One region of the Vibrio fluvialis genome, then DNA from elsewhere that is predicted to be linked to it. Evidence: predicted binding sites of a transcription regulator. Region 1 holds the regulator's gene; the other holds the start of a gene.
The links. The regulator CRP, encoded in region 1, controls carbon source genes, mostly activating them, when cyclic AMP is high. The targets are predictions, from matches to a motif close to TGTGANNNNNNTCACA.
Positions count from the first base shown of each region.

Region 2: mlc (sugar metabolism global transcriptional regulator Mlc) is a predicted target of CRP. The motif match lies at 3,927-3,942, and genes of this name have one in related genera.

Region 1 covers NZ_UHIP01000001.1:167,969-184,456, forward strand. Annotated here, with positions in the region: gene DYA43_RS00760 (aspartate aminotransferase family protein) at 1-132, shown strand, start outside; gene astA (arginine N-succinyltransferase) at 232-1,251, shown strand; gene astD (succinylglutamate-semialdehyde dehydrogenase) at 1,285-2,742, shown strand; gene DYA43_RS00775 (DUF1338 domain-containing protein) at 2,928-3,722, shown strand; gene crp (cAMP-activated global transcriptional regulator CRP) at 3,842-4,474, opposite strand; gene DYA43_RS00785 (phosphoribulokinase) at 4,716-5,585, opposite strand; gene DYA43_RS00790 (YheU family protein) at 5,680-5,889, opposite strand; gene DYA43_RS00795 (hydrolase) at 5,981-6,958, opposite strand; gene DYA43_RS00800 (TIGR02444 family protein) at 7,071-7,544, opposite strand; gene DYA43_RS00805 (ABC transporter ATP-binding protein) at 7,541-9,463, opposite strand; gene kefG (glutathione-regulated potassium-efflux system ancillary protein KefG) at 9,600-10,169, shown strand; gene kefB (glutathione-regulated potassium-efflux system protein KefB) at 10,171-11,973, shown strand; gene DYA43_RS00820 (YheV family putative zinc ribbon protein) at 11,987-12,202, shown strand; gene slyD (peptidylprolyl isomerase) at 12,367-12,936, shown strand; gene DYA43_RS00830 (isoaspartyl peptidase/L-asparaginase family protein) at 13,091-14,032, shown strand; gene DYA43_RS00835 (adenylosuccinate synthase) at 14,160-15,476, shown strand; gene motX (flagellar protein MotX) at 15,702-16,337, shown strand; gene DYA43_RS00845 (DUF3413 domain-containing protein) at 16,391-16,488, opposite strand, start outside.
Region 2 covers NZ_UHIP01000001.1:854,850-871,337, reverse strand. Annotated here, with positions in the region: gene DYA43_RS04180 (error-prone DNA polymerase) at 1-1,487, shown strand, start outside; gene DYA43_RS04175 (chemotaxis protein CheV) at 1,569-2,510, opposite strand; gene mlc (sugar metabolism global transcriptional regulator Mlc) at 2,628-3,851, opposite strand; gene pyk (pyruvate kinase) at 4,143-5,588, shown strand; gene DYA43_RS04160 (patatin-like phospholipase family protein) at 5,645-6,832, opposite strand; gene cydH (cytochrome bd-I oxidase subunit CydH) at 6,851-6,940, opposite strand; gene DYA43_RS04150 (putative outer membrane beta-barrel protein) at 7,075-7,656, shown strand; gene DYA43_RS04145 (sodium-dependent transporter) at 8,152-9,612, shown strand; gene DYA43_RS04140 (MetS family NSS transporter small subunit) at 9,612-9,707, shown strand; gene DYA43_RS04135 (hypothetical protein) at 9,764-10,168, opposite strand; gene ptsG (PTS glucose transporter subunit IIBC) at 10,359-11,789, opposite strand; gene DYA43_RS04125 (hypothetical protein) at 12,106-12,567, opposite strand; gene DYA43_RS04120 (PTS transporter subunit EIIC) at 12,567-14,186, opposite strand; gene DYA43_RS04115 (TatD family hydrolase) at 14,632-15,399, opposite strand; gene holB (DNA polymerase III subunit delta') at 15,390-16,355, opposite strand; gene tmk (dTMP kinase) at 16,365-16,488, opposite strand, start outside.

The DNA of each region.
Region 1 (16,488 bases):
GGTAAACAAGGTCTGATGCTGTTGGTGGCCGGTGCGAACGTTGTTCGTATGACCCCATCATTGATTATTACTAAAGAAGAAATCGAAGAAGGCTTAGCACGACTAGACAAAGCAATTGCTACCCTAGTTTAAGCGAGCCCGTACGCCATACCAAACCCATGGGATGGGGGCGGTATGGCGACGTTATCAGGTCGAGGCATTCAGACCTGTTTGCATCTGGAGGGAGTATTGATGCTAGTTGTTCGCCCTATTGCAATTTCAGACTACGAGGCGCTGCACACCTGCGCAGTGGAATCGGGTCATGGATTCACCTCATTGCCGGTTAACGAAGAACTGTTAACCAATCGCATTAAACATTCCGAATACAGCTTTACCAAACCCGACGTGAACCAGCCGGGCGATGAAGGCTACCTGATGGTTGGCTTTGATTCCGAAACGGGTGAAGTCGCGGGGACCACAGGTGTTGAAGCTTCCGTGGGCTGGGATATTCCGTTTTACTCTTACCACATCAGCACCATCGTGCACGCGTCGCCAAAACTGGGCGTCAACAATGTGGTTAAGCTGCTGACGTTTGGTAACAACTACACCGGTTGTTCGGAAATCTGCACGCTGTTTCTGCGCGCTCCGTTCCGTGAAGGTCTGAACGGGCGTCTGATGTCGAAATGTCGTTTCCTGATGATGGCGGAACATCCGCATCGTTTCTCTAAAACCATCTTCGCTGAAATGCGCGGTGTCTCTGATGAACAGGGTAACTCACCGTTCTGGAAATGGTTGCAGGAACACTTTTTCTCAATCGACTTCACCATGGCGGATTACCTGACAGGTATTGGCAAGAAAGGCTTCATTGCCGATCTGATGCCGAAACTGCCGATTTACATCAACCTGCTGAGCAAAGAAGCGCAGGCAGTGATTGGTCAGGTGCATGAGAAAACCCGTCCGGCGTTGGCGCTGCTGGAAAAAGAAGGCTTCACCTGCCGCAACTATGTGGACATTTTTGATGCGGGCCCGTCAGTAGAATGTGACCTGCGCAATATCGAGTCGGTACGTGATTCCGTACGTGCCAAAGTGGAAATCGCCGAGCACTCCAGCTCGCAGGATTTCCTGATGTGTAATACCTCTTTTGAACATTTCCGCGCGACGGCGGCGAAAGCAGCCTATAACCGTGAGCGTGGAACCGTGATTATTGCGCCTAAAGTGGCTGAAGCGCTGCAAGTCGACAATGGCGACTTCCTGCGCATCCTTGCTCAATAGTCAGAGCACAGTAACGAATTGAAGGATAAGACAATGACTCAGTGGATTGCCGGTCAATGGGTGGCTGGTCAGGGTGAACACTTCACCTCTTTGAGCCCATACAACAACGAAATCGTCTGGCAGGGCGACAGTGCCACGCCAGCTCAGGTTGAAGATGCCGTAAAAGCCGCGCGCTCTGCGTTTGTTGAGTGGAAGAAACTGCCATTCGCGGAACGCGAAAAAGTAGTGCTGGCGTTTGCTGAAAAGGTCAAAGCCAACGCTGAAGCGATCGCTGAAGTGATTGCTAAAGAAACTGGTAAACCGATTTGGGAAACCCGCACGGAAGCCGCTGCGATGGCTGGCAAGATTGCGATCTCGATTCGTGCTTACCACGACCGTACCGGTGAAACCGTGCGTGAAGCGGCGGGCAACCAAATCGTGTTGCGTCATCGTCCGCTGGGCGTGATGGCGGTCTTTGGGCCGTACAACTTCCCGGGCCATCTGCCAAACGGCCACATCGTGCCAGCGCTGCTGGCGGGTAACACCGTGGTATTCAAACCGTCTGAACAAACACCTTGGACGGGTGAAGTCGCGATGAAACTGTGGGAAGAAGCGGGTCTGCCTAAGGGTGTTCTGAACCTGGTACAAGGCGGTAAAGAGACCGGGATTGCGCTGGCGCAGTCGAAAGGTATCGATGGTCTGCTGTTTACCGGCAGTGCTAACACGGGTCATCTGCTGCACCGTCAGTTTGCGGGTCAGCCAGGTAAAATGCTGGCGCTGGAAATGGGCGGCAACAACCCGATGGTGATCTCTGATCACTACGGCGACCTGGATTCCACCGTTTATACCATCATTCAATCGGCCTTCATCAGTGCCGGTCAGCGTTGTACCTGTGCTCGTCGTTTGTACGTACCACACGGTGATAAGGGCGATGCGCTGATCACGCGTCTGGTTGAAGCGACTCAGAAACTGCGCATCGACCAGCCATTTGCTGAACCCGCACCGTTTATGGGGCCACAAATCTCCAAAGCGGCCGCGGACTTTATTCTCAAAGCGCAGGCAAACCTGCAATCTTTAGGCGGCGAAATTCTGGTTGAAGCGCGCGGTCTGGAAGCGGCGTTTGTGACTCCGGGTATCATCGATGTGACCCCGATTGCCGAGCTGCCGGACGAAGAGTACTTCGGCCCGCTGCTGCAAGTGGTGCGTTACGAAACGTTGGCTCAGGCGGTTGAACTGGCCAATGACACCCAGTTTGGCCTGTCGGCTGGCCTGGTCACCACCGATGACAGCGAATGGGAATACTTTGTTGACCACATTCGCGCCGGCATTGTGAACCGCAACCGTCAGCTGACGGGCGCGAGTGGCGATGCGCCATTCGGTGGTCCGGGTGCGTCGGGTAACCTACGTCCAAGTGCGTTCTACGCGGCGGACTACTGTGCCTACCCGATGGCGTCGATGGAAGGTTCGGCAACCGAACTGCCAGCCACGTTGAGTCCGGGTATCGAACTGTAATTTACGATTTAGCTAACGTCACAGGCTGAAGGCTACCCGGTCCTTCTCGGGCTTCGGACCGGGTAGCCACTTTTTACTATTACAACAATAAATATTCATATTAGCCCCAAGTAGTGAGTGGTCACTTGGGCAACAGAATCCAATAACCCAGGTTGCTTGCAGAGCAGCGCAGACAAGGAGGCGTTATGACGCCAGCAGTTCTCTTTGAATCCCTATGGAATGACTATATTCGACGTCTTTGCCCGTCGGCCGACAAAGTACACCAGTTGCTTCAGGAAGACGAAGCGCTGATCAACGATCACATCGCCCTGCGTACGTTTAACGTGGCACCGCTGGGGATTGATACGTTGGCGAAACCGTTTCTGGCGCTGGGCTACAAGCCGTGCGGTGATTACGTGTTTGAAAGCAAAAAACTGGTAGCGAAACATTTCGAGCATCCGGATCCGCTGCAACCCAAAGTGTTCATCAGTGAATTGAAAGTGGAAGAGTGTTCACCAGAGCTACAAGCGATTGTTGCTAAGCTGGTGGCGCAAGTTGATGCCACGAAGCTGGAAGGCGATGCTTTCCTCTACGGTGGCCGTCTGTGGGATCTGAGCTATGCCGATTATCTGCAACTGGCGAAAGAGAGCGAATACGCCTCTTGGCTGGCAGCACACGGTTATGGTGCCAACCATTTTACGGTGAGCGTTAACCAGCTGAATGCGTTGGATGAAGTGAAACAGGTGAACGATCATCTGCGCAGCGCAGGCTTTACCATCAACGAATCTGGTGGCGAAGTGAAGGGCTCACCAGAGGTGCTGCTGGAGCAGTCATCAACGATGGCAGACAAAGTGCCGGTGACCTTCATTGAAGGCACAGAAATCATTCCGGGCGGCTTTTATGAGTTTGCCAAGCGCTACCCAATGGGCAACGGTGAACTTTACACAGGCTTTGTGGCCGCTTCTGCAGACAAGATTTTCGAAAGTACCGACAGCAAGTAATTTCGCGAGTGGCTTTGGGTTGTCTGTAGTCCAGTGGCGGACAACCTTCCTCTCTCCTGGCCACAAGCAAATAAAAAAGCCACCGCAAGGTGGCTTTTCCTATTCTGTCTCGGTGACGATTAACGAGTACCGTATACCACGATAGTCTTACCGTGTGCAGAAATCAGGTTCTGCTCTTCCAGCATCTTCAGGATGCGGCCAACGGTTTCACGAGAACAGCCAACGATTTGACCGATTTCCTGACGAGTGATCTTGATTTGCATACCGTCTGGGTGGGTCATGGCGTCTGGTTGTTTCGCCAGGTTCAGTAGGGTCTGCGCGATGCGACCAGTTACGTCTAGGAACGCCAGGTCACCCACTTTTTGGCTAGTCACTTGCAGACGGCGAGCCATCTGGCCAGACAGGCGCATTAGGATGTCCGGGTTAACCTGAATCAGCTGACGGAATTTCTTGAATGAAATTTCCGCGACTTCACAAGGAGATTTTGCACGAACCCAGGCAGTACGCTCCTGACCTTCTTCAAACAAGCCAAGCTCACCGATGAAGTCACCTTGGTTCAGGTAAGACAGAATCATCTCCTTACCTTCTTCATCTTTGATCAGTACCGCAACAGAACCTTTAACGATGTAGTACAAAGTCTCTGCTTTTTCGCCCGCGTGAATTAGCGTGCTTTTTGAAGGGTACTTATGAATGTGACAATGTGAAAGAAACCACTCTAGTGTCGGGTCGGTTTGAGGTTTACCTAGAACCATAATATCTCACTTCCTCTGCAGGGTACGCTTGCTGCTATCCATATTTTAGCGAAGCCTTATTTGGATTCACTAGAATAAGAGGACTTTCTTATTGCTGCAAGTTATCTTGTGTTTCGGTATGGAATAGTATCCTTTTTCCAAAACGATTTCTTGATTTTAATCGTGTAGGACAGGGGATAATCTACGCAAAACTGTGCACATGATCACGGTATGAAAAGTAATCGACACAGTAGGGCGTTGACTAGCCAATTTTCCCTGATTCTATCAATTGTTGCAGGAGCGGCCTGACGATCAGCTCCATCGCAAATCCCATTTTCCCGCCCGGCACCACGATGGTGTTGTGACGCGACATGAACGAACCATCAATCATCGCCAGCAGGTAAGGGTAGTCGACGTTTTTAATCCCACGCAGGCGAATGACGACAAAACTTTCATCCAGACTGGGGATGCCTTTCGCGTTGAGCGGGTTGGAGGTATCGACGGTCGGCACACGCTGAAAGTTAATGTGGGTGCGCGAGAACTGCGGCGTAATGTAGTTGAGGTAATCGTCCATCGAACGCACGATGGAGTCCATCACCGCTTCCCGGGAATGGCCGCGATCGCGCGTGTCACGTACGTATTTTTGAATCCATTCCAAGTTCACAATCGGCACCATGCCAATCAGAAAATCGACGTGCTGCGCGACGTTCACTTCGCCATCCACCACGCCGCCGTGCAGTCCTTCGTAGAACAGTACATCGGAGTTTTCCGGCAGTTGTTGCCATGGGGTAAAGGTGCCCGGCATCTGATTGTAGGGCACGGCTTCGTCAAACGAGTGCAGATAGCGTCTGACCTGGCCGGTGCCGGATTTCCCAAACTGGCGGAAAAAGTCTTCCAGTGCGGTAAAGTCGTTGGCTTGCGGACCAAAATAGCTGATGTGGCGGCCTTGCTCGCGCGCCTTGCGAATCTCGACGTCCATTTCCGGACGGGTAAAGCGGTGGAAGCTGTCGCCTTCCACCCAAGCGGGCTTGATGTCCATCATATTGAACATCTTACGGAACGCTTCTGAGGTCGTGGTTGTGCCGGCGCCCGACGAACCGGTGACGGCAATAATTGGGTGTTTCGCTGACATGACAAACCTTGTCTCTGAGTCCTTAAAACGGGGCTGTATCAGTACAGCCCAAGCCGAATCACTATAGCACGTAAAACTTTGCTGTTGTCACCCGTTAACGATGATTGACTTTTATATCAACGGTTTCATGCAATTCTGAATAGACGATCACGGCTTCTCCGGATTGCAACAGAGCCTTAACCTGATCGACTTTATCTTGCAGAGAAATCTCGACTTCACCGTAATCGGTGCCTTCGCGCAGCACGAATTCACGAATCAGATTGTCGAGCGTATCGGGCGCAATTTGCTGCCACGGAACGATCATAAATACCTCTTGCTTTTATGTTCGTGGTTGAATGCTGCCAAGTATAACGCCTCAGCGGTCCAGCGTCAGGTCGCAGCAACTTGGCAACGCACTAAGTTTTATCGCGCAGACTGGCGTAGTAAGCCGGCAGGGATTGTTCGAGCCAGAATTGCGGCTTAAGCAGCGACCCGCTGAGAAAGCCGACATGGCCGCCCTGATCAAACAGACGGTAATCGATGTTTTCCGGCAGGACAAATTTCGGGATCACCGCATCGGTCATGAACGGGTCGTCTTTGGCATGGATGATTTGCGTGGGCACGCGAATGTCTTTCAGCTTGTTGATCCCCGAGCAGCGCTGGTAGTAATCCTGCGCGTCCTTGAAACCGTGCAGCGGCGCGGTGATTAGGTCATCAAACTCTTGCAAACGGGTCACGCGTTTGATGCTGTGATAGGACAAGCCCAGTTCGCCCTTGAGCAGGTGATGCTTTTGCAGCGCATTGTGTTTGAGCGACGACAACAGGTAAGTGCGGTAGAGCTTGGAAAAGCCGCGTTCGATGCGCTCGGAACAGGCAGCGAGATCGAGCGGCGCCGAGACCACGGTCGCTGCGCTGACGATTGGATCGGCATTGAACTCGGCCAGATAGTTGACCAGCATATTGCCGCCGAGCGAAATGCCGACCGCAATCATGGTCTGCTCAGGAAATTGTTCGCGCAGGGTTTCCAGCACAAAGCGCGCATCCTGCACTTCTCCGGAGTGGTAAGCACGAGCCAGATGATTCGGTTTGCCGCTGCAGCCGCGAAAATGCATCATCACGGACAGCCAGCCGTCGCGGGCAAACGCGTGCATCAGGCCATTAGCATAAGGGCTGTAGAAGCAGCCTTCTAAACCGTGAAACAGCACAAACAGCGGTTTGTTTTGCGCGTTAGCGTGGTGTGGGTCTTCGCTCCAAGCGAGATCGAGAAAGTCGCCGTCCGGAGTGTCCAGCGTCTGCCACACCGGTTCAAACAGTGCTTTCTTTCGAATAAAACGCGGAAACAGCGTTTGCAGATGCGGGTTTTTCAGGCCGGTTGCGGCAACAAACTGGGTCATAATTCAAACCAATACAAAGTGATTTAATGAGTATATACCCAAGTTACCCCAGATTGGCGTATTCGGCGAGTCGTGGTGGTTTTTTATGAAGCGCTGCCCAAAACAGGCGGGATCAGAAGGATGGTGGTACTGGCTTCATAAACACGGTGCCCAGATGCTCTGCGCCGAGTTGGCGGCAGTAACGCAGTGTCAGGGCTTCACCGTGGCTGTTTTCCAGCGTCAGCCGATTGATGCAGTCGACCAAATCCGATTGCTGCTGTTTTTCGAGTTGCAGTTCAAATTGCAGCGCTTCTCGGTAGAGCGTATCCGGCAGATGCGCTTTCATCTTGCGGCGCATGTCGCGATAGCTGTGGATCAGTGTTTCGGAGCGGCTGAGACAGTCAACCACCTGTTGCCAGTCGTGTTCCTGCGGCGTCACCTGCTGCTCGTCGAGGTACTTGAGCAGCAGCAGCAGATTGACGTTGCCGTTGAAGTTGTTCTGCAGGCTTAAGCACGCCTCTTTCACCTCGCGCACGCTGTAATACTGCAAACTGAATTGCCATAATCTTTCCAGCGTTAGAGGGATTCTGACGTGCTCTTGGCTCATTGACTGTTGAACTCCTGTTCCATCTCTTCCAAGACTTCCTGCTCTGCCATCCAGTCCATTTCGATTTCTTCGAGTTCGGACTTGGCACTGGCCTGAGTAGCGAGTACTTGAGTAAGTTTAGCTTTATTTTCCGCATCATACAGTGAGGAATCGGACAATTGTTCCTCAGCCTCGGCGACGATGGCATTCAACTTATCCATTTTCGTTTCCAGCTGTGTCAGCTTTTTGCGAATTGGTGCGGTTTGTTTGCGAAAATCGGCTTCACGGCGTTTCTGCTCTTTCTTCGCCGCGGCGCTGTTGGTGTTGTCTTTCGCCGGAGCTTGCGCCTGTGTCTCTTTACGTTCGGCTTTTTGTTGATCGGTCAGCCACTTGTAGTAGTCCGTCAAGTCACCATCAAACGGCGCAACCTGGTGGTCATGCACTAAGTACAGATCATCGGTCGTGGCGCGCAGCAGGTAGCGGTCGTGGCTGACGATCACCATTGCGCCTTCAAAGCTTTGCAGTGCAAACGTCAGCGCCTGTCGCATGTCGAGATCCAGGTGGTTGGTCGGTTCGTCGAGCAATAGCAGGTTGGGTTTTTGCCACACGATCAGCGCTAATACTAAACGCGCTTTTTCACCGCCGGAAAACGGGCCAACTTTATCCAGTGCTTTGTCGCCGTGGAAACCGAAGCTGCCTAGATAATTACGCAGTTCCAGCTCGTTCTTGTCGGGGGCAATCTGCATCATGTGTTGTAGCGGCGTTTCTTCCGGATGCAGTGTTTCCAGTTGATGCTGGGCAAAGTAACCGATCTTCACGCCCTGCGAATAGGTCAGGTCACCGCCTTGCTGTTTCAGTTCACCCGACAGCAGTTTGATCAGCGTGGATTTACCGGCGCCGTTGCGGCCCAGCAGACCGATGCGGCTGCCCGGTACCAGATTGAGGCGAATTTTTTCCAGAATCAGATGATCGCCGTAGCCTGCGCTGACTTCATCCATCATCAGAATGGGGTTTGGCAGCGCCGATGGCTCGCGAAACTCAAAGCTGAACGGGTTATCAAATTGCGCCGGCAGCACTTTCTCCATCCGCTCCAGAGCCTTAATACGGCTCTGCGCCTGGCGGGCTTTGGATGCTTTGTAACGGAAGCGGTCGATGTAACTTTGCATGTGAGCCATCTGCTTTTGTTGCTTCTGGAACATGGCTTGTTGTTGCAGCATCTTCTGCGCGCGCTGAGTTTCAAACGATGAGTAGTTACCGGTGTACTCGTTGAGCTTTTCGTTTTCGATATGAATGATGCGGCCGACGATCGGATCAAGAAAATCGCGGTCGTGAGAGATCAGGATCAGCGTGCCCGGATAGCTTTGTAACCAGCGTTCCAACCACATGACGGCATCCAAATCCAAGTGGTTGGTCGGTTCGTCGAGCAGAAGCAGGTCTGAGCGGCAAATCAGCGCCTGAGCCAGGTTGAGGCGCATACGCCAACCACCGGAGAACTGAGTCAGACTCCAGCTCATCTGTTCCTGAGAAAAGCCCAGACCATCAAGCAGCTCGGAAGCGCGGGCGCGAATGCTGTAACCACCGATGGTTTCAATGTGGCCGTGCAGTTCGGCCACTTTGTTGCCGTTATCCGCCAGCTCGGCTTGGGCCAACTGGCGTTCTAAATCACGGTATTCACGATCGCCGTCAATGACGTATTCCAATGCGCTGCGATCCAGTGCCGGAGTTTCCTGCGCCACCCAGGCCAGTTCCCATTGCGCCGGTTTACTGAACGAACCGGCATCAATGCTCAGTTCATCTTTCAGCAGTGCGAACAGCGTGGATTTACCGCAGCCGTTCTTCCCGACCAGGCCGACTTTGTCGCCGGGCTGAATGGTGGCCGAAGCCTGATCGAGCAGTGGTTTTCCACCGCGCAGTAACTGAATGTCAGAGAAGGTAATCATAAAAATATCGTCTGTCTTGGCCTTAAACTTTTTCGCCCGGAATAGTAGGGGGAATAAGGATAAATGTCGATCATTATGCAAATTGGGTTATGATGCTAAGTCACTTATTGTTAACAAAACGGAGTGTGGTCAAGGAATGACAAACGCTGAAACGTTCACAGCCAATAAGCCCAGAGTTCTGGTGGTGTACGCACACCCTGAGCCGGATCATTCGGTTGCCAATCAGGTGATGATCAAAAAGATCGCCACACTGGAACACGTCACTATCCTCGATCTTTATGCCACTTATCCTGACTTCTTCATTGATGTGAATACCGAGCACCAGCGTGTGCTGCAGTATGACGTCATTGTGTTCCAGCATCCGCTGTACATGTATTCCTGCCCGGCACTGTTGAAAGAATGGATTGACCGCGTGCTCGGCAAAGGCTTTGCGTTCGGCAATGAAAGCGCGATGAAAGACAAAGTGTGGCGCAGCGTGGTGACCACCGGTGGTCATCGGGATGCATTCACCAAAGACGGCTACAACCGCTATACCATCGGCGAAATTCTCCAGCCGTTTGAACTGACCGCAGCATTGTGCTGCATGCAGTGGGTGGAGCCGCTGGTGCTGTACTGGGCGCGCAACGTCAGCGAAGTAGAACGTTATCAGCACGCGGAAGAATATTATCAGTGGCTGCAAGACCCATTCAACGGAGGAGGACAGTAACATGGCCTCGTTAACCGGAGATTTCCTGCAGAGCGGTGTGGTGTTCCTGACGGCTGCTGTGGTGGCAGTGCCGCTGGCGCAGCGCGCGGGCTTGGGGTCGGTACTCGGCTATTTGCTGGCTGGGGTCGCGATTGGTCCGTGGGGGCTGGGACTCATCAGCGATGTGAACGCGATTCTGCATTTCGCCGAATTTGGCGTGGTGCTGCTGCTGTTTCTGATTGGTCTTGAGTTGAACCCGAAAAAACTGTGGCAGATGCGCGGTCCGATTCTGGGCCTGGGCGGCGCGCAGGTGTTGGTCACGGGGGCAGTGCTGGCCAGTGTTGCTCATTTATTGGGGCTTGCCTGGCAGAGCAGCCTGGTGGTCGGAATGGGGCTGGCGCTTTCTTCGACCGCGATTGCGCTGCGTGTGATTGAAGAGCAGGGGCTGTCGCGCAGTGAAACCGGGCAGTCGGGATTTGCGGTGCTCTTGTTTCAGGATATCGCGGTGATCCCGATGCTGGCATTGATGCCAGTGTTGGCGGGGAATACTGCGGGAAACTGGCTGGATGGCGTGTGGATGCTGTGTGGCATAGTTGGGCTGCTGGTTGGCGGTCATTATCTGCTCAGTCCGCTGTTTCGTTATATTGTGCTGAGTGGCGTGCGTGAGTTGTTCACCGTCGCTGCGCTGTTGCTGGTGATCGGCATTGCGCTGCTGATGCAAAATCTCGGTTTATCGATGGCACTGGGTACCTTCCTTGCGGGTGTACTGCTGGCGGAGAGTGAATTTCGCCATGAACTGGAAATTGCGATTGAGCCGTTTAAAGGTCTGTTGCTCGGTCTGTTTTTCATCGCGGTCGGTATGGCGGTTGACCTCGGCCTGCTGGCTTTACTGCCCGTGCAGGTGCTGCTGGCGGTCGTTGGCTTGGTGGTGGTCAAAGGGCTGATTTTGTATCTGCTGGCCCGTTTGTCCGGCACGCGGGCAAAAGCGCGCAGTAACATGGCGGCGATTCTCAGTCAGGGCGGTGAATTTGCGTTTGTGATCTTCACTGCGGCCAGGGGTGAAGGTTTACTGCACAGTGAGCAGGTGTCATTCCTGCTGGTGGTCGTGAGCTTGTCGATGGTGACGACACCGCTGATCCTCGCTGCGCAACGCAAATGGTTTGCGCGCAACCTCAATGTATCGGCAGATGAAGCACTCGACAGTGATATCGTCAACAAAGAACCCCGTGTGATCATTGCCGGATTTGGCCGCTTTGGCCAAATTGTTGGTCGTCTGATGTACGCGAATAAGATTAAAATCACCGTGCTGGAGAGTGACCCGAGTCAGATTAAACTGCTGCGCAAATATGGTTACAAGGTGTTTTACGGCGATGCCACGCATCTCGAACTGCTGCGCGCGGCGGGAGCGGAAGAGGCGGAAGCCATCGTGATTTGTACCGACGCACCGGATGAAGTGATGAAAATTGTCGAGCTGTGTCAGCATCACTTCCCGCGCATGAAGATCCTCGCCCGTGCCCGCAGCCGGGTGGAAGCGTATCAACTGCTCAACCACGGCGTGGAGCGTTATTCGCGAGAAATGTTCCTCGGCGCGCTGGATCTCGGCCGACAGGCTCTGGTTACGCTGGGCATGCATCCGTATGAGGCGAAGCGGGCCGAAGCGCATTTCCGCAGGCTCGACAGTGCAATGCTTAAAGAGCTGCTGCCGCAACACAGTGAAGATAAAAAACTGACATTACGCGCCAAAGAAGCACGTAAAGAACTGGAAGAAATTTTTGGCCGTGAGATGGACAACGATCGTCAATCGCGCGGCTATTGGGAAAAGTAACAGGACCAAGAACGTGAACACCAATAACGTAAAATCAAAGAAACGCTTTATCGCCGGTGCGAGTTGCCCGAGCTGCAAGGCGCAGGATACGCTGCGCTGGTGGATAGAAAACAACATTGAGCTGGTCGAGTGTGTCGAGTGTGACTATCACGAGCAGCGCAAACCGAAATCGGTGGAAAGCAGTGAGCATGGCAGCGATCAGATGATCGGTATTTTTAAACCGGAATAAATTGCCGCAGGCGCCGCCAACATGGAGATTCAGCCTGTCTTCAACGGAGCGGCGATCACAGATGGCTTGAGGTGACTGGGGGATTACTCCATAATATCGGCCATCTCAGTCGTCAGCATGCTGGCGCGAATTGAGTATTGAATACACAACTCCTTGGAGCCGTTATGAAAATTGAAAAGAACGTGGTTGTAAGCCTTGCCTACCAAGTCAAACTGGAAGATGGCATCGTGGTTGACCAATCAACAGTGGAAGCACCACTGGATTACCTGCATGGTCACAACAACCTGATCATTGGTCTTGAGCGTGAACTGGAAGGCAAAGTTGCTGGTGACAAATTCACTGCGACTATCGCACCTGAAGACGCATACGGCGAGCACAGCGATGCGCTGGTTCAGCGCGTACCAGCTGACGTTTTCCAAGGCGTAGATCAAATCGAAGTGGGCATGCGTTTCCTGGCAGACACTGACCAAGGTCCAATCCCAGTTGAAATCACAGAAGTCGACGGCGACGAAGTGGTGGTTGATGGTAACCACATGCTGGCTGGCCACACTCTGACATTCGAATGCGAAGTGGTGGCACTGCGCGAAGCGACTGAAGATGAGATCGCACACGGTCACATCCACCAGGCACACGATCACGACCACGAAGGCGGTTGTTGCGGTGGCCATGATCACGACCACGATCACGGTCATGATCACGAAGGCGGCTGCTGTGGCGGCGGTCACTGCCACTAAGTCTCAGTGACAAGCGACTTCGGCCGGGGTAAACGCCTTGGCCGGAGCAAGACACAGAAAGCGCGAATCGAGTGATCGGTTGGCGCTTTTTTATGCGCTGTAATCCAGCGCGCTCTGCGGCAGGATTTGCCGTTTGACGGTTAAGGAATCGAACATGTCTCAACCTTTTGCTATCGCTATTCACGGTGGTGCCGGCACCATTTTACGCTCACAGATGAGCGAGGAGCTGAAAAACGACATCCTGATGGTACTGGAACAGTCAGTGCGCGCCGGACATCAATTGCTGAGCGAGGGCGGTGATGCGCTGGATGCCGTGGTCGCGGCGGTCAAAGTGTTGGAAGACTCACCGCTGTTCAATGCAGGCAAAGGCTCAGTGCTGACCAACAAAGAAATGGTCGAAATGGATGCCTCGGTGATGCACGGTCGCCACATGGATGCGGGTGCAGTCGCGGGGGTGCGTCATATTCGTAATCCGATTGAGCTGGCGCGTGATGTGATGCGCCACAGCGACCATGTTCTGCTGATGGGCGAAGGGGCGGAAGAGTTTGCGTTTGGGCTAGGCTACGACTATACCGAACAAGATTACTTTTTCACTGAACGTCGCTATGAACAGCTGCAATCGATGAAATCAAAAGGGCTGTTTGCACTTTCAGAGTCCAAATATCCGGATGACAAGAAGTTTGGCACCGTTGGTGCGGTGGCGCTCGACCAGCTGGGTAATTTGGCGGCCGCGACCAGTACAGGCGGTATCACCAACAAGAAGTTTGGCCGGGTTGGCGATTCACCGCTAATTGGTGCCGGCACCGTGGCAGAAAACGGTAATGTGGCGGTATCGACGACGGGCATGGGTGAGTTCTTTATTCGCAAAATGGTGGCGGGCGATGTGGCGGCGCGTATGCGTTATCTGGGTGAAGATGTGCATACCGCGTGTGAGCAGGTGATTCAGGGCGAACTGAAAACGATGGGTGGCGAGGGCGGCTTGATCGCGATTGACGCATCGGGTGAGATTCACTTCGCCATGAACAGCAGTGGCATGTACCGCGCAGGCATCGATCGCCAAGGGGATTTACTCGTCAAAATTTATGCAGATGAGTGAATATTTTTGTCATAACTGAATGGATTTTATCCGTCATTTTTTAAGACATTTTCATGCTTAAAAAATGACTGCATCGAATCAGATTCGGTGCTAGAATCCATTTTTAACTAGCAACAGACTTGGAAAGATGGGAAATAACGTAGTCGTTCTTGGCACCCAATGGGGTGACGAAGGTAAAGGTAAAATCGTAGACCTTTTAACTGAAGATGCAAAATACGTGGTTCGCTACCAAGGCGGTCACAACGCAGGTCACACTCTAGTAATCGACGGTGAGAAAACCGTTCTTCACTTGATTCCATCAGGTATCCTTCGCAACAACGTGAAATGCATTATCGGTAACGGTGTTGTACTTTCACCAGATGCACTAATCAAAGAAATGACTGGTCTAGAAGACCGCGGTGTTCCTGTTAAAGAGCGTCTTTTCATTTCTGAAGCTTGTCCTCTGATTCTTCCTTACCACATTGCTCTGGACCAAGCGCGTGAAGCTGCTCGTGGTAATAAAGCAATTGGTACGACTGGTCGTGGTATCGGTCCAGCTTACGAAGACAAAGTAGCACGTCGTGGTCTGCGCGTTGGCGACCTGTTTGACCGTGCCGCATTCGCTGAGAAACTAAAAGAAGTTATGACTTTCCATAACTTCCAACTAGAACACTTCTACAAAGTTGAACCTGTCAGCTACGAAGACGTGCTTGAACAAGCCATGGGTTACGCCGATCTGCTGACTTCCATGGTGATTGACGTGACTGACGAGCTGGATGCAGCACGTAAGCGCGGCGACAAGATCATGTTCGAAGGTGCACAAGGCACACTGCTGGACATCGACCACGGTACTTACCCATACGTAACTTCTTCTAACACCACGGCAGGTGGCGTTGCGGCAGGTTCTGGTTTTGGCCCTCGTCACTTGGGTTACATTCTGGGTATTGCGAAAGCGTACTGTACTCGTGTGGGTGCAGGTCCGTTCCCGACAGAACTGTACGATGGTAAAGAGAAGCAAGATCCAGTTGGTAAGCATTTGGGTACTGTTGGCGCTGAATTTGGTGCAACAACGGGTCGTCTGCGTCGTACTGGTTGGTTCGATGCGGTTGCCATGCGTCGTGCTATTCAAATCAACTCAATTACAGGTTTCTGTATGACCAAACTGGACGTCTTAGACGGTCTAGAAGAAATCAAGATCTGTACTGGTTACCAAATGGCTGACGGTTCTGTGCTTGAAGTCTCGCCAATGGCTGCAGATGCGTACGAAAACGTAACGCCTATCTACGAAACCATGCCTGGTTGGTCTGAAAAAACGTTCGGTGCTAAATCTATCGATGCGCTGCCTCAAACTGCGCTTGATTACATCAAACGTATCGAAGAGCTGACTGGTGTTCCGGTTGACATCATCTCTACGGGTCCAGACCGTAACGAAACCATCATCAAAGTACACCCATTCAACGTGTAATTTGAACTGTTGATATTGAAAAGCCGGCCAAACAGGTCGGCTTTTTTATACCTGTTGCTTTCTCTGAGGTGATGCTATTTTGTGCGCTGGTGGCAAAAAATTGCCGCCGATTGGTAAGTTTTCACTAAAGCGTGCCGCCAAATGGCCGATACAGGAATCAGACCGAGCCAGCGCCGACGACGCGCTATACTGTTATGGCTATCGGAGTGAACGAAGAGTGCAGGTATGAAGCTACGAACGGTAGCCGCTTCTCTAGTGTTAGCATTTTATTCGACTTTCAGTCACGCCAGTGTGGCGGAAGTCGGAGAACCCGTGCCGATCTATTCAGAAGCAGAGCTGATCAAATTAATCTCAGAAAATAAGCACCTTGAGCGTGTGAAGGCTGATAACTGTCAGTTGGTGGAAGACATCGTTGCCCGTGCAACCCGCATCAATCTACCGTCGTACGAGTTTTTGTATGGCGACATGTTGGCGTGGGGCGTGTGTGTGAACCAGGATGTGGAGCTGGGGCTTTACTACATGGAAAACGCTGCGCATCAGGGCCTGCCGGAAGCACTGGAGCAGTTAGGGCGTTACTATTCGCGTGGCACACTGGTGCAGCAGGACAAAGAGCGCGCGATCCCATACCTGCGTGAAGCGGCGGCTATGGGTAACCTGAATGCACGTATTCAGCTGGCGGAACTGTTGCTGCGTGATTATGGCAGTCCGCTCGACTACGAAGATGCATACCGCTGGCTGTACAACTCAGTCACGGCGGACAAACGTACCCATAACCGCATTGCGATTCTGCGCCAAGGGCTGGAACAACGCATGCCGGAAAACATCATCGCTCGCGCCAAACGCCGCGGAACCTTTTGGTAACGGGAACTCATACCTGCCCGTTACCAAAGGTTGTCATAACCTGATCAATTCCATCAATTCAAAAATCGATTCATCTGTTTCAGCGCCTGCATCAAATCGCCACTGCTGAGTGAACGCTGTCGCTTCGGCTCGAGTTGCGGTGTCATAGTCT
Region 2 (16,488 bases), 690 kb from region 1:
CCGCGATTCGCAAGTGCTTTACCTGCATTGAGCAGCAGTATCAGCGCAAACTCAGCATTGCCGATATCACTCGCCTGCAGGATGATGCCAACGTGTATGGCATGATTCAGCGCGCCGACACCATTGGCGTGTTTCAGATTGAATCGCGCGCTCAGATGAGCATGCTGCCACGCCTGAAACCGCGCTGCTACTACGATTTGGTGATTCAGATTGCGATTGTGCGTCCCGGCCCGATTCAGGGCGACATGGTGCACCCATTTCTCAAGCGGCGCGATGGCATTGAAGACGTCACCTACCCGTCAAAAGAGGTGGAAGCGGTACTCCAACGCACCATGGGCGTACCGATTTTCCAAGAGCAAGTGATCAAAATTGCCATGGTCGCTGCCGGATTTTCGGGCGGTGAAGCCGACCAATTACGCCGCGCCATGGCGTCATGGAAGAAAACTGGCGAGCTGGCGAAATTTCGCACCAAGCTGATCAACGGCATGCTGGCGCGGGGTTATGAGCTGGCGTTTGCCGAGCGGATTTATGATCAAATCTGCGGTTTTGGCGAATACGGTTTTCCGGAAAGTCATTCAGCCTCGTTTGCGGTACTGGCGTACTGCTCTGCATGGCTGAAATACTACTATCCGGAAGCGTTTTATACCGCGCTGCTCAATAGCCTACCCATGGGGTTTTACAGCGCCTCGCAACTGGTTCAGGATGCTCAGCGTCACGGCATCGCGGTGCTACCGGTGTGCGTGAACGCCTCGCAGTGGGATCATCAAGTGGTCGAGCATGATCAGCAATGGGCAATGCGCCTTGGCCTGCGACAGGTAAAAGGCTTCAGCGAACAAGGTGCGCAATTGCTGCTGAACGCTCGTCCGGCGCAAGGATTTCACCACCCGGCGCAGTTGAAACGTTGCGGGCTCACCCAAAAGGACATGGAGTCGCTCGCGTCAGCCAACGCGCTGCACAGCTTTGCGCATAATCGCTATGCGACCCGCTGGACAATGATGGATTCGCTCTCCGATTTGCCTCTGTTTGAGCAACTAGAAGAAGCTGCGCCTGCGCTGTATCAACAGCCCAGTGACATGGATACCTTGGTCGAAGACTACGCCTCGCTCGGTTTGTCTCTCACCCAGCACCCGGTGACCTTGCTCGATACCGCAGGCGAACTGGGGCGTTTTACCCGCATGCGAGATTTGATTCAGTTACCGCACAAGTCGCTGGTCACCGTGGCAGGAATCGTCACCGGACGCCAGTCCCCTGGCACGGCGGCGGGCGTGACCTTTTTTACTCTGGAAGATGATACAGGCAACATCAATGTGGTGGTATGGCAAGCCACTGCGCGGGCGCAAAAAAGCGCCTATATCAGCGCCAAGATGCTGATGGTGAAAGGGATTTTGGAACGCGAAGGCAGCGTAATTCACGTCATCGCCGGCCGACTTATCGATCTGACGCCAAAACTCCACCAGTTACAAACTCAGTCGCGGGATTTTCATTAACGTTGCGCGGTGCGTTAGCTTCACCGACAAAAAAAGCGCTGACCATTCAGCGCTTTTGAATGCAAGTGTACTTGGCTGCGATTAGAGAATTTCACGCATGCGATCTTGCACCGCTTCCACCAATCGGTCCGGCTGGAACTTGGAAATAAAACGGTTACAACCGACTTTCTGCACCATGGCTTCATTAAAGCTGCCACTCAGAGAAGTATTGAGGGTAATAAACAGGTCCGCCATGCGCGGGTCGTTGCGCACTTCATGCGTCAGTTTATAGCCATCCATTTCCGGCATTTCGGCATCGGTGATCATCATCAGCAGCTCTTTGTTGATGTCTTTGCCTTTATCACACCAGCTTTTTAGTAGCTTCAACGCTTCCAAGCCATCGCGACATTCGATGATATTCAGACCAAGCTGTGACAGCGTGCCTTTCACCTGGTTACGTGCGGTTGATGAGTCATCCACGATCAGAATATTACGTCCGACCATTTCATCCACCAGCGCAGGATCCAGCACCTCTTGTGAGATCGACACATCGTAATCGATGATCTCTGCCAGCACTTTTTCAACGTCGATGATTTCAACGATTTTAGTTTGGTCCTGCTCTTTGATTTGGGTAATCGCCGTCAGGTAGTTTGAACGTCCGGCCGATTTTGGTGGCGGCTGAATCTCGGTCCAAGCGGTATTGACGATATTACGCACCTGCCCGACCAGAAAGCCCTGCACTGTACGGTTATATTCGGTGATGATCAGATTTTGCTCGGGGTTTTCTAAACGCGAAGGCGGAAAACCAATCGCGCGGCGCAAATCGATAATCGGCACAGGATCACCACGTAACGACGCCACACCAGTAATGTTCGGGTGCGAACCCGGCATTTTGGTGGTTTTCGGCATCTTAATGACTTCCCGAACCTTAAATACGTTGATAGCAAAAATTTGGCGACTATTTAAGCTAAATAGCAACAATTCGAGGCGGTTTTCCCCCACCAGATTGGTACGCTGATCGACCGTATTTAAAATACCCGACATACAAAATCCCAAAAGTGAATAACGCTCTATAGCTAAACAGTATAGCTATCTTCGCGAATGGTAAATGTAACCTGAACGGCAAATGTAAACCGGAGAGAGGAAAAAACGAAGAAAAACTTACCCTTCAACCACTTTCATCAGCAACAAACCATCGTACAGCGCCTGTTTGATCAGTGCGGCACCGGGCATGGTCGCTTGCTTATAGAAACGCGATTCCACCAGTTGTAAATCCTGATGGTAAACCGGCAGGCTCTGCTCTTCGATGCAACGCTGAATCGCAGGATACAGCACATTTTTCGCCTGATTGATGACGCCACCAATCAGCACTTTTTCCGGGTTGAACAGGTTAATCACAATCGCGATGGCCGAGCCGAGATAACGGCCCAGTGTTTCTACCACGTCGACCGCAAGCGGATCGCCTTCCGCGGCCGCGGCACAAATGTCTTCGATCGTAATGTCTTCGTGCGCTTTTTCGCTCAGCGACGAGGCTTCACCGGCAGCAAGGCGTTCTGCCACTTGTTCACGAATGGCCTGCGAACTGGCAACCGTTTCCAAACAGCCAATATTACCGCAATGGCAGCGTTTGCCATTCGGATCAATCTGAATGTGGCCCAGCTCCCCGATATTACCGTGACGACCTTGCAGCACGCGACCATCAAGAATGATCCCCGCCCCCAAACCGTGGTGAATTGAGATCAGTACTGAGTTGTCGACGTCTTGTGAATGACCAAACAGTTTTTCCGCCAATGCCCAGGCACGAGTGTCGTTGGCCACAAAGACCGGCAGGCCGGTCGCCTTATAAATCTCCGGCCCTAAAGCCAGATTTGCCACATTGTAGTGTGGCATTTGCAGCACAATGCCCTGATCGGAATTCACCAAGCCAGGGAGCGTAATGGCAATGCTGGTGACGCGATCAAGCTGTGCAGCGTAAGTCTGGAAAAATTCGTCAATTTCAAACAGCAGCCGCTCTAATACATCATCCTGATCGATTTCGTGTATATCGATTTTGGTATCTATCAGTACATCGCCACCTAACTCATGGAGCGCTATGGTCAGGTAGCCACGTCCGAGACGCATGGAGAGAAATTGCCAGCCTTCATTGTTAGTTTGTAGCCCCACCGCAGGACGACCTCGGCTGATGGCTTCTTGGACGGTGGTTTCGTGTATCAGGTGAGCTTCAATCAATTCTCGGGTGATTTTGGTAATACTTGCTGGCGCAAGTTCACTTTCTTTCGACAGATCGATGCGGGATATGGGACCTTTTTGGTCTATGAGTTTATATACACGGCCAGCATTGACCTGTTTGATGTGATCAATATGGCCTGGTTGAGCCATGTACATGGGGCGCTCCAGAATTCAATAACCTGCCAATTTTTTTACTTTGCGAAGTAATTGTGAAGCAATTTGGTGAATAGCCGTGACAGGCATCACGCATATACGTGGAACTTTGTGTTTTCAGTCAAATAGTGATCCATCTATTCCCGGATTCAATACCCGCTGGTCAGTTATTTTTCGACATTAATTATCTTGTTGCAAAGCGTAAATATCCTTCAGGGCTCCCAAACTCTTCAAATATCTTGCATATACTTAAGGAGTCTCAATTCCTCTGTCCGATCATTTCAGGAGATCAGAATGACCTCAGCATTAAGAAGAACAAAAATTGTCACGACTTTAGGGCCTTCAACAGACAAAGGAGAAACTCTGGAAGCGATCATCCGCGCGGGAGCCAACGTAGTACGTATGAACTTCTCGCACGGCTCAGCCGAAGATCACAAAGCCAGAGCGCAGAAAGTGCGCGAGATTGCCGCCAAGTTGGGAAAACACGTCGCGATTCTGGGCGACCTGCAAGGGCCGAAAATTCGTGTCTCGACCTTTAAAGAGGGCAAAATTGAACTTATCGAAGGTGAACGATTTGTACTGGATGCCAATCTGGCTCCAGGCGAAGGGGATCAGGATGCTGTCGGTATTGATTACAAAAATCTGCCAAAAGATGTGCAACGTGAAGACATTCTGCTGCTGGACGACGGCCGCGTACAACTACTGGTGGTTGCAGTCGAAGGCAGTAAAGTACACACCACCGTACTGGTTGGTGGTCCGTTATCAAACAACAAAGGCATCAACAAAAAAGGCGGCGGTCTGTCTGCCGATGCGCTGACAGAAAAAGACAAACGTGATATTCAACTCGCCGCTGAAATCAAAGTGGATTATCTCGCCGTATCGTTCCCGCGCAACGGTGCGGATATGGATTATGCTCGCCGCCTGGCCCGCGATGCCGGCCTCGAAGCCCGACTGGTTGCCAAAGTCGAGCGTGCGGAAACGGTCTCCTGTGACGAAAACATCGATGATATCGTACGAGCATCCGACGTAATCATGGTCGCTCGTGGTGATTTGGGGGTGGAAATCGGTGACCCGGAACTGATCGCCGTGCAGAAGAAACTGATTCACCGCGCCAAAGCGCTGAACCGCATTGTAATTACCGCAACACAGATGATGGAATCAATGATCGCAAACCCGATGCCGACGCGAGCCGAAGTGATGGACGTTGCCAACGCAGTATTGGATGGCACCGATGCCGTCATGCTGTCCGGTGAAACTGCGGCGGGTAAATACCCGGTTGAAACCGTCAAAGCAATGGCAGAAGTGTGCATCGGCGCAGAAAAGATGATTGAATCCAACCAACAAAACTATCGCATTGATCGCTCCTTTACCACCGCTGAAGAGACCGTAGCCATGTCAACCATCTACGCAGCCAACCATCTGGAAGGTGTTAAAGCGATGGTGACCCTGACCGAATCCGGGCGCACCTCACTGATGACTTCACGTCTCAACTCGGTGCTGCCGATTTTCGCGATGTCGCGGAATGAAAGTACCCTTAACCGCTGTGCACTCTATCGCGGGGTCATGCCGTTCTATTTTGACAGCAAAAATGGCACTGGCTTTGAAGTCGCACAAGCGGCGCTGGAAGCGCTGAAAGAGAAGAAACTCCTCGCCTTTGGCGATCTGGTGATCATCACCCAAGGTGACATTATGGAGGTGGAAGGTTCCACGAACTGTATGCGTATCTTACCTGTCCTCTGATTGCGAAACCGTAAAAGGCCCGTAAACCGGGCCTTTTTATTTATCGCTGTTGTGGCTTATTCACCATGATCCGGCATCGAAAGCGCATGTTGTTTCAACCGTTCCGACTTGAGCTCACTGGCATCAAGATAGGTTTTAACAAAACGAAAACCGGCTTCCCGCCCAAGTTCATAATCGTGCATCAGGTCGTCTGTACTGCTCAACAACGAACTGGATTTGAGCGGTTCACTGGGTGCTATCTGCACAATAAACGTATCATCCGGTGGCGTGCGCAGAAAATCACACGTCAACGAATACGTCTGGTAGTGCACCATCAGCATGTCTGCCAGACCGGAATCAAACTTATCGCCAATCAGGTGGCTTAAACGATAGATATCATCAGCGCCAAACAGCCAACGACCACCGTTTAAAGTACCAAGATGTTTGTGCTCCATCTTCGCCAGCTTAGATTTCTCGATCTGCTGATAGAAGAAGCTGTTCCAGTCATCTTTCCATTGGACGAGTTTGTTTTGCCACTGATTCTGAATGGTATTAAACGAATCCCGAAACCACTTCACGGGCTCATGTTGGGGTTCTATACGAATTGGCAATTCCGATTCATCTTCCAGATTCTCAGTACGAATCACGGCAATGAAGCGTGCTTCGCGGCGCCAGGCCTCCTGAACCGGAATCGAAGCCGACACGCCACCATCAATATAATGTTGATGAGCCAGTTCCACTTCATGAGGATACAAACGTGGGATTGCACAAGTCGCAATCAGCACGTTGCGCCAGTCCGGGCCAAGAATCGGAAAATAGAAATCGCTCAATGTTCGGGTCGAGGTCACCGCTGCAAACGCTTTTCGCTGACCAAGCACCTGACGGCCCATGTCCAAATCCAATCGATACGGATAATCACAAATCTTATCCAGTGCCCAGTCGAGATTTAAATACTGCTTACGCCGAATGTAACTAAACAGGTGGAAAAACTGCGGGTCAGTGGTTAAGTCGACAATAAAAGACTTACCCAACTCAGGTTGACGACACAAAAACGAGCTGATGTTCAGCGCGCCCGCTGACGTGCCAAAGAATTCTTCGAATGGATCGAAATTGGACATCATAAAGGCATCAAACACACCGGCGGTAAAAATCCCTCGCTGCCCGCCACCTTGAGCGACCAACGCGTTTTTTCCGCCGATAAATTTGGAGAGTCGAGTTAAATCGACCCGAGAGTCCAATTCAGAAACAGTTCCACTATTAATCATAAGCAGAACCCTTATTGCTTAACTTGTAATGGCGATGAGTCCAAAGCCAATCAATACTGCAAACACGGTCACAACGACGCAAAGTGCAAATTTGAAATCGCGTTCCATACACCACCTCCTTCGTGATATCGAAGTAATAACAGTGGTGCGACCCATGTTCAAGAATTGCTGGTTTTTCGTGCACGATTATGAAGTTACTATCACAATTACTCAACTAGCCCAGAAAAATTTCGAGGTTTGTCATGCGTAATCGCTATTTTGTGCTTGTTGCTCTGTCGCTCGTTGCTCCAGTGAAAGCCGCCGTCTACCTTACACCGTTTGTTGGTTATACCGTCGGCGGCGAAGTGGAAGACAGCCAGGGCAATGCCTATGACGTTAAACCTTCGGCAAGCTTCGCGCTGGCAGCTGAGATCCCCTATCAAACGGGTCGTTTCGGCCTGCTTTATGCCACGCAGCAGACCGACATTGACAACATCAACCACAGCGCTGCGATGCACTACCTGCAATTTCAAAGCAGTTTGTACTACCCGATCGACGAGGCATTCTCGAGCTATCTGGGCTTAGGGGTTGGCGCATCGTATGCCGATGTCGACTGGGCAGAGAATAAATACGGATTTTCAGCCAGCATTTTTACCGGACTGGAATATCGCTTCACCTCCAACATTGCTCTCAACACTCAACTGCGCTGGTTGGGGACGGTTGTCGACAACGATACGAGTGCTGTCTGCACTTCGGGTGACTCCACCAGCAAATGTCTAATTCACTTTAAATCTGACTGGATGAATCAGTTTTCTGCCAATCTTGGGATGACGATTCACTTCTGATGACATTGCGCGAGGAAGGTCAAAAATTGGAGAGATTCACTGAGGAGTGTATATTTTTCAGTCATACGCACTTTCATTAAATACAGTTATATCAATTGCATTAAGAGTTCTGACCAGTCGATTAATTTATTGATTTAATAATTTAACAAACATATAACTAATTAAAGAGCAAAAAAACAACAAAGAGGCCAACAACGCAGAACAAAATCACGTTTACAATCTATTGCCTTGTGCGAAAGATCTCTGTAGTCTCGAAACCAATGCGTAGCTGATTATTTCAGATTTCGCAAACACACATCGTAAAACTAAGAACAATATTCTGAGTTTTCTGTCAGCTAATAATATTTAAAACTAACTTTTTGCTGATTCATGGATGATAGAGCAAATTTATAACAATCAGACCACATTCTGATTGGTTATCACCTATCAATATGAAATAAGCAGCATAAGCTACAGAAAAGCTTCATACCTCAGGGAGTTGTAAAGGAGTAATCTATGAAGCGAGAACAATGGGGATCCCGTGCCGGATTTATTCTGGCAGCAGTCGGATCTGCGATCGGTTTGGGTAACATCTGGCGTTTCCCATACATGGCCTACGAGAACGGCGGCGGCGCCTTTTTCATCCCTTACCTGTTTGCCATGATCACGGCAGGTATCCCGTTCATGATCCTAGAATTTTCTATGGGTCAGAAAAACCGCGGTTCTGCACCAGCCACTCTGGCACGCATCAATTCCAAGTTCGAATGGCTGGGTTGGTTCCAAGTTGGTGTTGCAGCGGTGATCGCCGTTTACTACGTGGCGGTTATCGGTTGGGCAATCTCTTATTTCGGCATGTCTTTCGATCAAAGCTGGGGTACAGACACTAATGCTTTCTTCTTTAGTGATTATCTGGGTCTGGGTGACAACTCACCAACGAATCTGGGTGGCATTCAGTGGAAAATTGCGATTGCGATGACCATTGCTTGGGCAATCACTTATGCTGCTATCGTCGGCGGCGTGAAGTCCGGTATTGAGCGTGCATCGAAAATCATGATGCCAATCCTGTTCGTGATGGTTCTTCTTCTGATCGCTCGTATGATTTTCCTACCAGGTGCTCTGGATGGTGTGAACTACATGTTCGAACCTGATTTCAGCAAAATCTGGGATGTGAAAGTTTGGGCAGCGGCATACGGCCAGATCTTCTTTACCCTGAGTATCGGTTTCGCGATCATGCTGGCTTACTCTAGCTACCTGCCAGAGAAATCAGACATCACCAATAACGCGTTCATGACGGTACTGATCAACTGTGGCTTCTCAATTCTGGCCGGTATCATGATCTTCTCGGTTCTGGGCTACATGGCACAAGAACAGGGCAAGCCATTGACTGAAGTTGTATCTGCAGGTGTTGGTCTGGCGTTTGTGACTCTGCCAGCAGCAATCAACTTGTTGCCAGCGCCATACATCCTTGGCCCACTATTCTTCCTGGCACTAGTGGTTGCCGGCCTGAGCTCGCACATCTCTATCATGGAAGCGGTAACCTCTGCGGTTATCGACAAACTGGGTTGGAGCCGTAAGAAAGCTGCGAACATCGTGATTGGCGTAGGTTTCATCGTCTCAATGGCGTTTGCAACCAACGGCGGCCTGCTGCTGCTTGACTTGGTTGACCACTTCGCCAACAACGTGGGCATCATGGCAAGTTGTCTGGTTGAACTGGTTCTGATGACTTGGCTGATGAAGATCTCTGATGCACGTAAATACGTGAACTCCATTTCTGACTTCAGTGTGGGTGTGTGGTTCGATATCTGTCTGCGCTTTATCTCTCCGGTGATTCTGGCGATCATCGTGGCAACCAAACTAAGAACGCTATTGACTGAAGGCTACGGTGGCTACGACCTGACTCTGGGTTGGGTCATGATTGCAGCTCTGTTCGTCATTGGTGTGGCGATCAACCTAACCAGCCGTAAGGAGAACTACTAATGACGACTAGTGCTATCGTAATGATGATTATCGGTTTAGGCATTACTTGGGGTGGCGCAGCCATCTGTATCAAGAAAGCAATGAATAAACAGTAATTCCTGAAAAGGAGTAAAAAAGCCGGCACGTATGCCGGCTTTTTTGTGTTCTGCGATTAGAAACGGTAGGTAATACCCAGCGCCGCTCCCAGTTGCAATTCTGGACCTGAGTGCAAGTTGAGCTCAGGGTGCACCTGACCATACAGATTGAAGTTTTGGTTGATCTGCCAGTCCAAACCAAGTGGAACGCGCACACCAAAGTCATCATCCCATTCAGCCCAGCCGCCCGCGCCAACATACCAATCAAAAGGTACATTCGGGTTATTAAAGCTGCCGCGTTGAATAATGTAATCAAACGCTGCGCCATCATTTCCCAGAGTAAAACGGTATTGGTTGTTCACTTCCAGAACTGCGCTCAGTTGTTGGTCCACTGCCATGCCGACTTTCAGGCTGTTACCCTGCTGCGCAAAAGCCGTCAGCGGCAATCCCAAAAGCAGTGCCGTCATCCCTAATGTCTTCATATATTCATTTCCTGTATAGGTTTTGATGTCGGAACAAACTTTAGCCGAATGGCGTGGTTCCTATGTCAATCCAGAGTAAGGGGAAATCAAAGCTATTGTTGAAATGGCCAGACTTGACGGCCCGACACCAGAAAAAATAAAAGGAGACTACAGAGTCTCCTTTTACTTGAGAATAATGAAAGAGTCGTGATTAACCGTGGTTACGGATCCACTCATCCATTTCGGTTTTCAGATTATCGGACTTAGTACCAAAAATAGCCTGTACGCCTCCTGAAACTACAACCACACCTGCGGCGCCGAGCTTTTTCAGTTTGTCCTGATCAACTTGCTCGGTATCGGCAACGGATACGCGCAGGCGAGTGATACAGGCATCCAGGTTAGTAATGTTGGCTTTACCACCGAATGCCGCCACCAACTCACCAGCCAGCTCCGTGCCTTGCGCGGAAGATTCATCTGCCGCTTCATCTTCACGACCCGGCGTTTTCAGATCCAACGCTCGAATAACAAAAGTAAACACCACGTAGTACAGCACAGCATAGGCAACACCCAAACCCACCAACATTGGCATGTTCTCGGCGCGTGGCGACTGAACAACAAAGTCAATGAAACCGTTCGAGAAGGTATGACCATGTACCACACCCAGCGAATTGGTCAGCACATAAGCCAGACCAGCCAACACCGCGTGAATACCGTACAGAACCGGCGCGATGAACAGGAACGAAAACTCGATAGGTTCAGTAATACCAGTTAGGAATGAAGTCAGCGCCGCTGATGCCATGATCCCCATCACTTTGGCGCGGTTCTCAGGTTTGGCACAGTGCGCAATAGCAAACGCGGCAGCCGGCAAACCAAACATTTTGAACAGATAACCACCCGCAAGCTGACCAAAACCATTCCCCGCAGCGCGAGATGCATCGTCCGCCGTCAGGAAACACGTCATGATGCCGTGTACGGTTTCACCTGCACCGTTGACACACGTGCCCGCTTCGTAGAAGAAAGGAACATTCCAGATGTGGTGGAGACCAAATGGGATAAGAGAACGTTCAACCACACCGTAAATACCAAACGCCAGAACCGGGTTCTGATGTGCAGCCCAATCTGAGAATGTCGCGATAGCAGCGCCGATAGGTGGCCAGATAAAAGAAAGAATGACACCCAGAACAATCGACAGGAAACCCGTAATAATCGGCACGGCGCGTTTACCTGCGAAGAAACCGAGATACTCGGGTAATTGAATTTTATAGAAACGGTTAAATGCCCAGGCAGCGACGCCACCAGCAAGGATACCGCCCAGCACACCCGTATCGATTTTCTCGACACCCATCGCCATCGCCATCACTTTCAGTGTCGCGACCATGATGCCGTAACCTACGATGGCGGAAAGTCCGGATACACCGTCGTTATTGGTGAAACCTAATGCTACACCGACGGCAAACAGCAATGCCATCTGCCCAAATACCGAGCCGCCCGCTTGCTCCATCAAATTCGAAACAATGTCCGGCAGCCAGCTGAAATTGGCAGCACCGACCCCAAGCAAAATACCCGCAACTGGGAGCACCGATACTGGAAGCATCAGCGCCTTACCCACTTTTTGCAGGTTAGCAAAAGCGTTCTTAAACATGTTTATGCTCCTGATTAACTTATTGGAATAAATGGGTTCTAACGGCATACCCCCGTAGCCTAAATGTTAGCACCCAATAGAAATGTAACCACTCGGGGATTATATTTTTCGTCTCTAAATATAGTTTGATAACACTCAAACTTTATTCACTATGCCGAGCATTTGTTACAGAAATCTCTACCAGGTCTATTTAGGCGACGATATTAGGTTTAAAAGATGCGGAATAAGGACAATGGAATACAGGGGACATTCCTATTTAGGAACGAGAGTAGCAGGGGCATAAAAAAGCCCGCATAAAATGCGGGCTTTTCATTCATTAGTGCTCTAGCCTTGTTCGTGCTCGGGTTTCATGCAGAGGCTCAACGTCATACATGTAGAGTTGAATGGCCGAATAGGCCGCATACAAACCCAGTGTGGCACAGAAAAAAACAATCTTCTCTTTTTCGCGAGATAGGTAAGTCGACAAATCCTTAGGCTTTATCCACTGACCACTGTCGACTCGCAGCAGATATTTTCCCAGAGACTTCCCTATCAGGTTAAAACAGATAGCACCGAAACCGAGATATATGCCGATAAAGACCAACAGCATCAGCAGTACAATCAGTAACAGGACAGGCAACGCCATCGTATCGTTTAGCGATAAACCTCCAGTTTTTTCACTGAAGAACCCTGTTACGACTGCCAGCAGAACCGTCACCACCACCTGAGTGAACATCTTCGCCACCATGGCATCGATGATAAAGGCACCGGTTCTTCTGAATTTGTCACCAATACTCATTACTTACCAAGCAGAGAGTTGATTTGAGCTTTGTAACCTGCAGCTTCAGCGCCGTAGATTGCCTGGATACCAGTGTCGCCAACTTTAACCAGACCGCGAGCACCCAGCTCTTGAGTCCAGTAATCGTTACCTTTCACTTGTGCACCATCTTTAACAGTGATACGCAGACGAGTGATACATGCATCTACATCAACGATGTTTTCTGCGCCACCCAGAGCTTCGATCATGTCTTTTGCTTTCTGGTTGTCACCTGCTGAACCGCTTTTCGCTGCGTGGTAATCTTTCTTAGATACTACCGCTACTGCGCTGCCTTTACGACCTGGAGTTTTCACGTCGAACTTGATGATGAACCAACGGAATACGAAGAAGTAAATGAATGCGTAAGCGATACCCACTAGAGGGATGAAGTACCAGTGGTTTTCAACACCAGTTAGGCCTGGAAGCATGCCGAACAGGGTAAAGTCGATGAAACCGCCACTGAATGTCATACCAACTTTAACGTTCAGCATATCCATCAGCATGAATGACAGACCAGCTAGAGGAACGTGAATCGCGTAGTACAGTGCTGGAGCCAGGAACAGGAATGTGAATTCGATTGGCTCAGTAATACCAGTCAGGAATGCAGTCAGAGCAACAGAGAACAACAGGCCACCTGCCGCTTTCTTGTTCTCATCATCAGCCAGTGTGTACATCGCGTACGCAGCTGCTGGCAGACCGAACATCATGAATGGGAATTTACCAGTCATGAAGTTAGTTGAAGTGAATTGCGAGAAGTCACCCGTTGCCAGAGAAGCAAAGAAGATGTTCTGAGTACCTTTAACCACTTCACCAGCGATTTGAGCAGTACCACCGATCTCTGTCTGCCATAGTGGCAGGTAGAATACGTGGTGCAGACCAACAGGAATCAGAGAACGTTCGATGATACCGAAGATCAGAGACGCAATGTAACCGTGACCAGATGCAGTCATTTCACCCAGAGCAGCACCGATTGCACCGAATGCAGCACCGAAGAAAGGCCAGATGAAAGTCAGTACGATACCGTAGAACAGCGCAGCAAATGCACTGATGATCGGAACGAAACGCGCGCCACCAAAGAAGCCTAGGTAATCAGGCAGTTTTGCATCGTGGTATTTGTTGTGAAGAACAACAGTAACTGCACCTGCAATCAGACCACCAAATACACCCATACTCAGAGTGTTAGAGATACCCAGCATATCTGCCAGTACGCCCGGGTATTCGCTACCCATCAGTACTACAGTGTTGGTATCCAGGTTGATCATGCTTGCTACAACCAGAGTCTTAGCAATCGCCACGTTCATTACTAGGTAAGAAATCAGCGCTGCCAGTGCCGCAGCACCTTTCTCTGCACGAGCGAAACCTACAGCAATCGCCAGAGCGAACATAACAGGAAGGTTAGCGAATACGATACCGCCCGCTGCTGTCATAATTTGTAGGAAGCTGTTCAGAACAGTTCCGTCTTGAAGCACACCGATGTTGTACGCTTCGATCATTGTAGGGTTGGTAAAGCTCCCCCCGATACCCAGCATGATACCCGCTGCAGGCAGCAGTGCGATGGGTAACATAATGGATTGTGAAAGTTTACTAAAGAAACCTTTCATACATTTATGCTCCTGATAAAGTTATTAGAATTGTTGAGTTCTGACGGCACACCCCCGTAGCCATAGTGTCAGTGCTCAATGAAAATGTAACACAATATGCATTATATTTTTCGGCTCTAAATATATATTGATGCCCCTCAAGCTTTCTAGTTTGGAATGAAATTTAGTTTCAAAGTAATAGACAGATCACAATCCCCCGGCTCCTTTGAAATCCTTTACATTTCATCTATCTATCTGTTTTTATTGATATAAAAATTACTAAACATTAATTTTGCTTAGTGAATAAATTCGATCGCATTGTTATTTTTCGTAACAAAATTACATAAGGGTGAATTTGAGCCACATTTTCAACATTTTTCGTAAACAAGCGCAATTTTTAACTTACTCAGAATAAATAATAGAAAAAAAGAGAGCTCACGCTCTCTTTTTAGTCAAAGTTTTCTTTCTATCGCAAAAAAAGATTGTGGTAGTTTTGGGTGGTTTTTTCAGCAACTTCGCTTAATGAAACCCCTTTCAGTTGCGATATATATGCAGCAACCTCGACCACATAGGCTGGCTGATTCTGTTTTCCTCGGTGCGGAACCGGGGCAAGATACGGAGAATCCGTTTCGATCAACAGGCGATCCAACGGCAGTTGTTTCACCACGTCTTTCAGCTCTGTGGCTTGACGAAACGTCACGATCCCGGAGATCGAGATGTAAAAGCCGAGATCCATCGCCGCTTGTGCAAAAGGCAGATCTTCCGTAAAACAGTGAATCACGCCACCACATTGATCCGCACCACCTCTACGCAACATGTCCAGGGTATCCTGACGCGCATTACGGGTATGGATAATCAATGGTTTGTTGAGTGCAACCGCGGTGTCTATCTGCTGAGAAAAACGCAGCTTCTGAAGTTCTGCCGTTTCCGGTTGGTAGTGGTAGTCCAAGCCGGTTTCACCAATCGCGACTACTTTCGGGTGCTTGGCGTACTCGTGAAAACGATCCAGTTCAAAATCGCTCTCCACATCCAGCGGATGCACGCCACAAGAAGCGTGAACATTATCAAACGGAGTGATCATCTCCAGCATGTCCGGGAATGAGTCTAACGTCACACCCACTGACAGCAGCTGCTTCACGTTAGCCTGACGTGCTTTTTCAATCACATCTTCAATGCCGTTGTGTAAATCCTGATAATCGAGTTTGTCCAGGTGACAGTGTGAATCTACAAACATGCTTCCTCATTAAATTTCAGTAACCAATCGGTGATCATCAGCTCGCCATTCAGTCCGCTGAAAACGCGCAGTTGTTCAGACAGTTTAGCCAATGCTTCGGTCTGCTGCTGCAAAAGCGCGAAGCTGCAAGCCTTGGCGACGGCCAGGCAACCTGGCGTCATATGGTTTTGTGCCAGACTAAAGTGCGCTTTCTGGGCATCCGTCATCAGATACCACAACCAGTTTAAGCGGCTCTGCGGCTCACTGGCCGCGAGTTTGGCACATTCTAGTTGGCTGAGTATGTCGCCTTGAATTGCCTGAATAAACCTCGCTTCCAGTTCCTGATATTGTTTCATACCACCGGACGCAATGAATTCTCGGGTCAGCAGCGGCGCATTGCCATGAATGTGTGAAGCAAACGCGGGCACATCCTGTTGCAGTTCTCCCGCCAACCACTCCGCTACCAACGATGCAGACGGTTCTGCCACTGTGATTTGCTGGCAGCGGCTGACAATCGTCGGCAACAAATGATTGATACGTGAGGTCAGCAGCACAAAAACACACTTTTCTGCCGGCTCTTCCAATGTTTTCAGCAATGCGTTCGCCGCCGATTCATTCATCGCTTCAGCGGGCTCAATCACAATCAGGCGATAACCTGACAACTGTGAGGATTCCTGCGCCAAGCGATTACATTGACGAATCTGGTCAACACTGATGGTTCGCCCCTCTTTTTCCGGGCGAACAAGATGATAGTCAGGATGACTCCCCGACTGCATCAGATCGCAGCCGTGACAAAAGCCGCAGGGCTCACTGCTGTGGGTCTGACACATCAGTGCGCGGGCAAATTGCTCCGCCATTTGAAATGTGCCAAGTCCGGCTGGCGCTGAAATCAGAGTGGCCGAAGCAAAGCTCTGCTCATCCAGACGCTGCTTCCAGCTTTGCCAAGCGTCCGCCAACCAAGGATAGATGTGTTGCATGGTGATTCCTTAAGCGCTCTGCAACCAGTTTTCCAGAGCATGCTTGATATCGTGCGTAACCTGCTCAATGGTCTGCTCTGCATTGATGGTCACCACGGAGTCATCAGCGGCGGCCAATTCCAAATAACGCTCA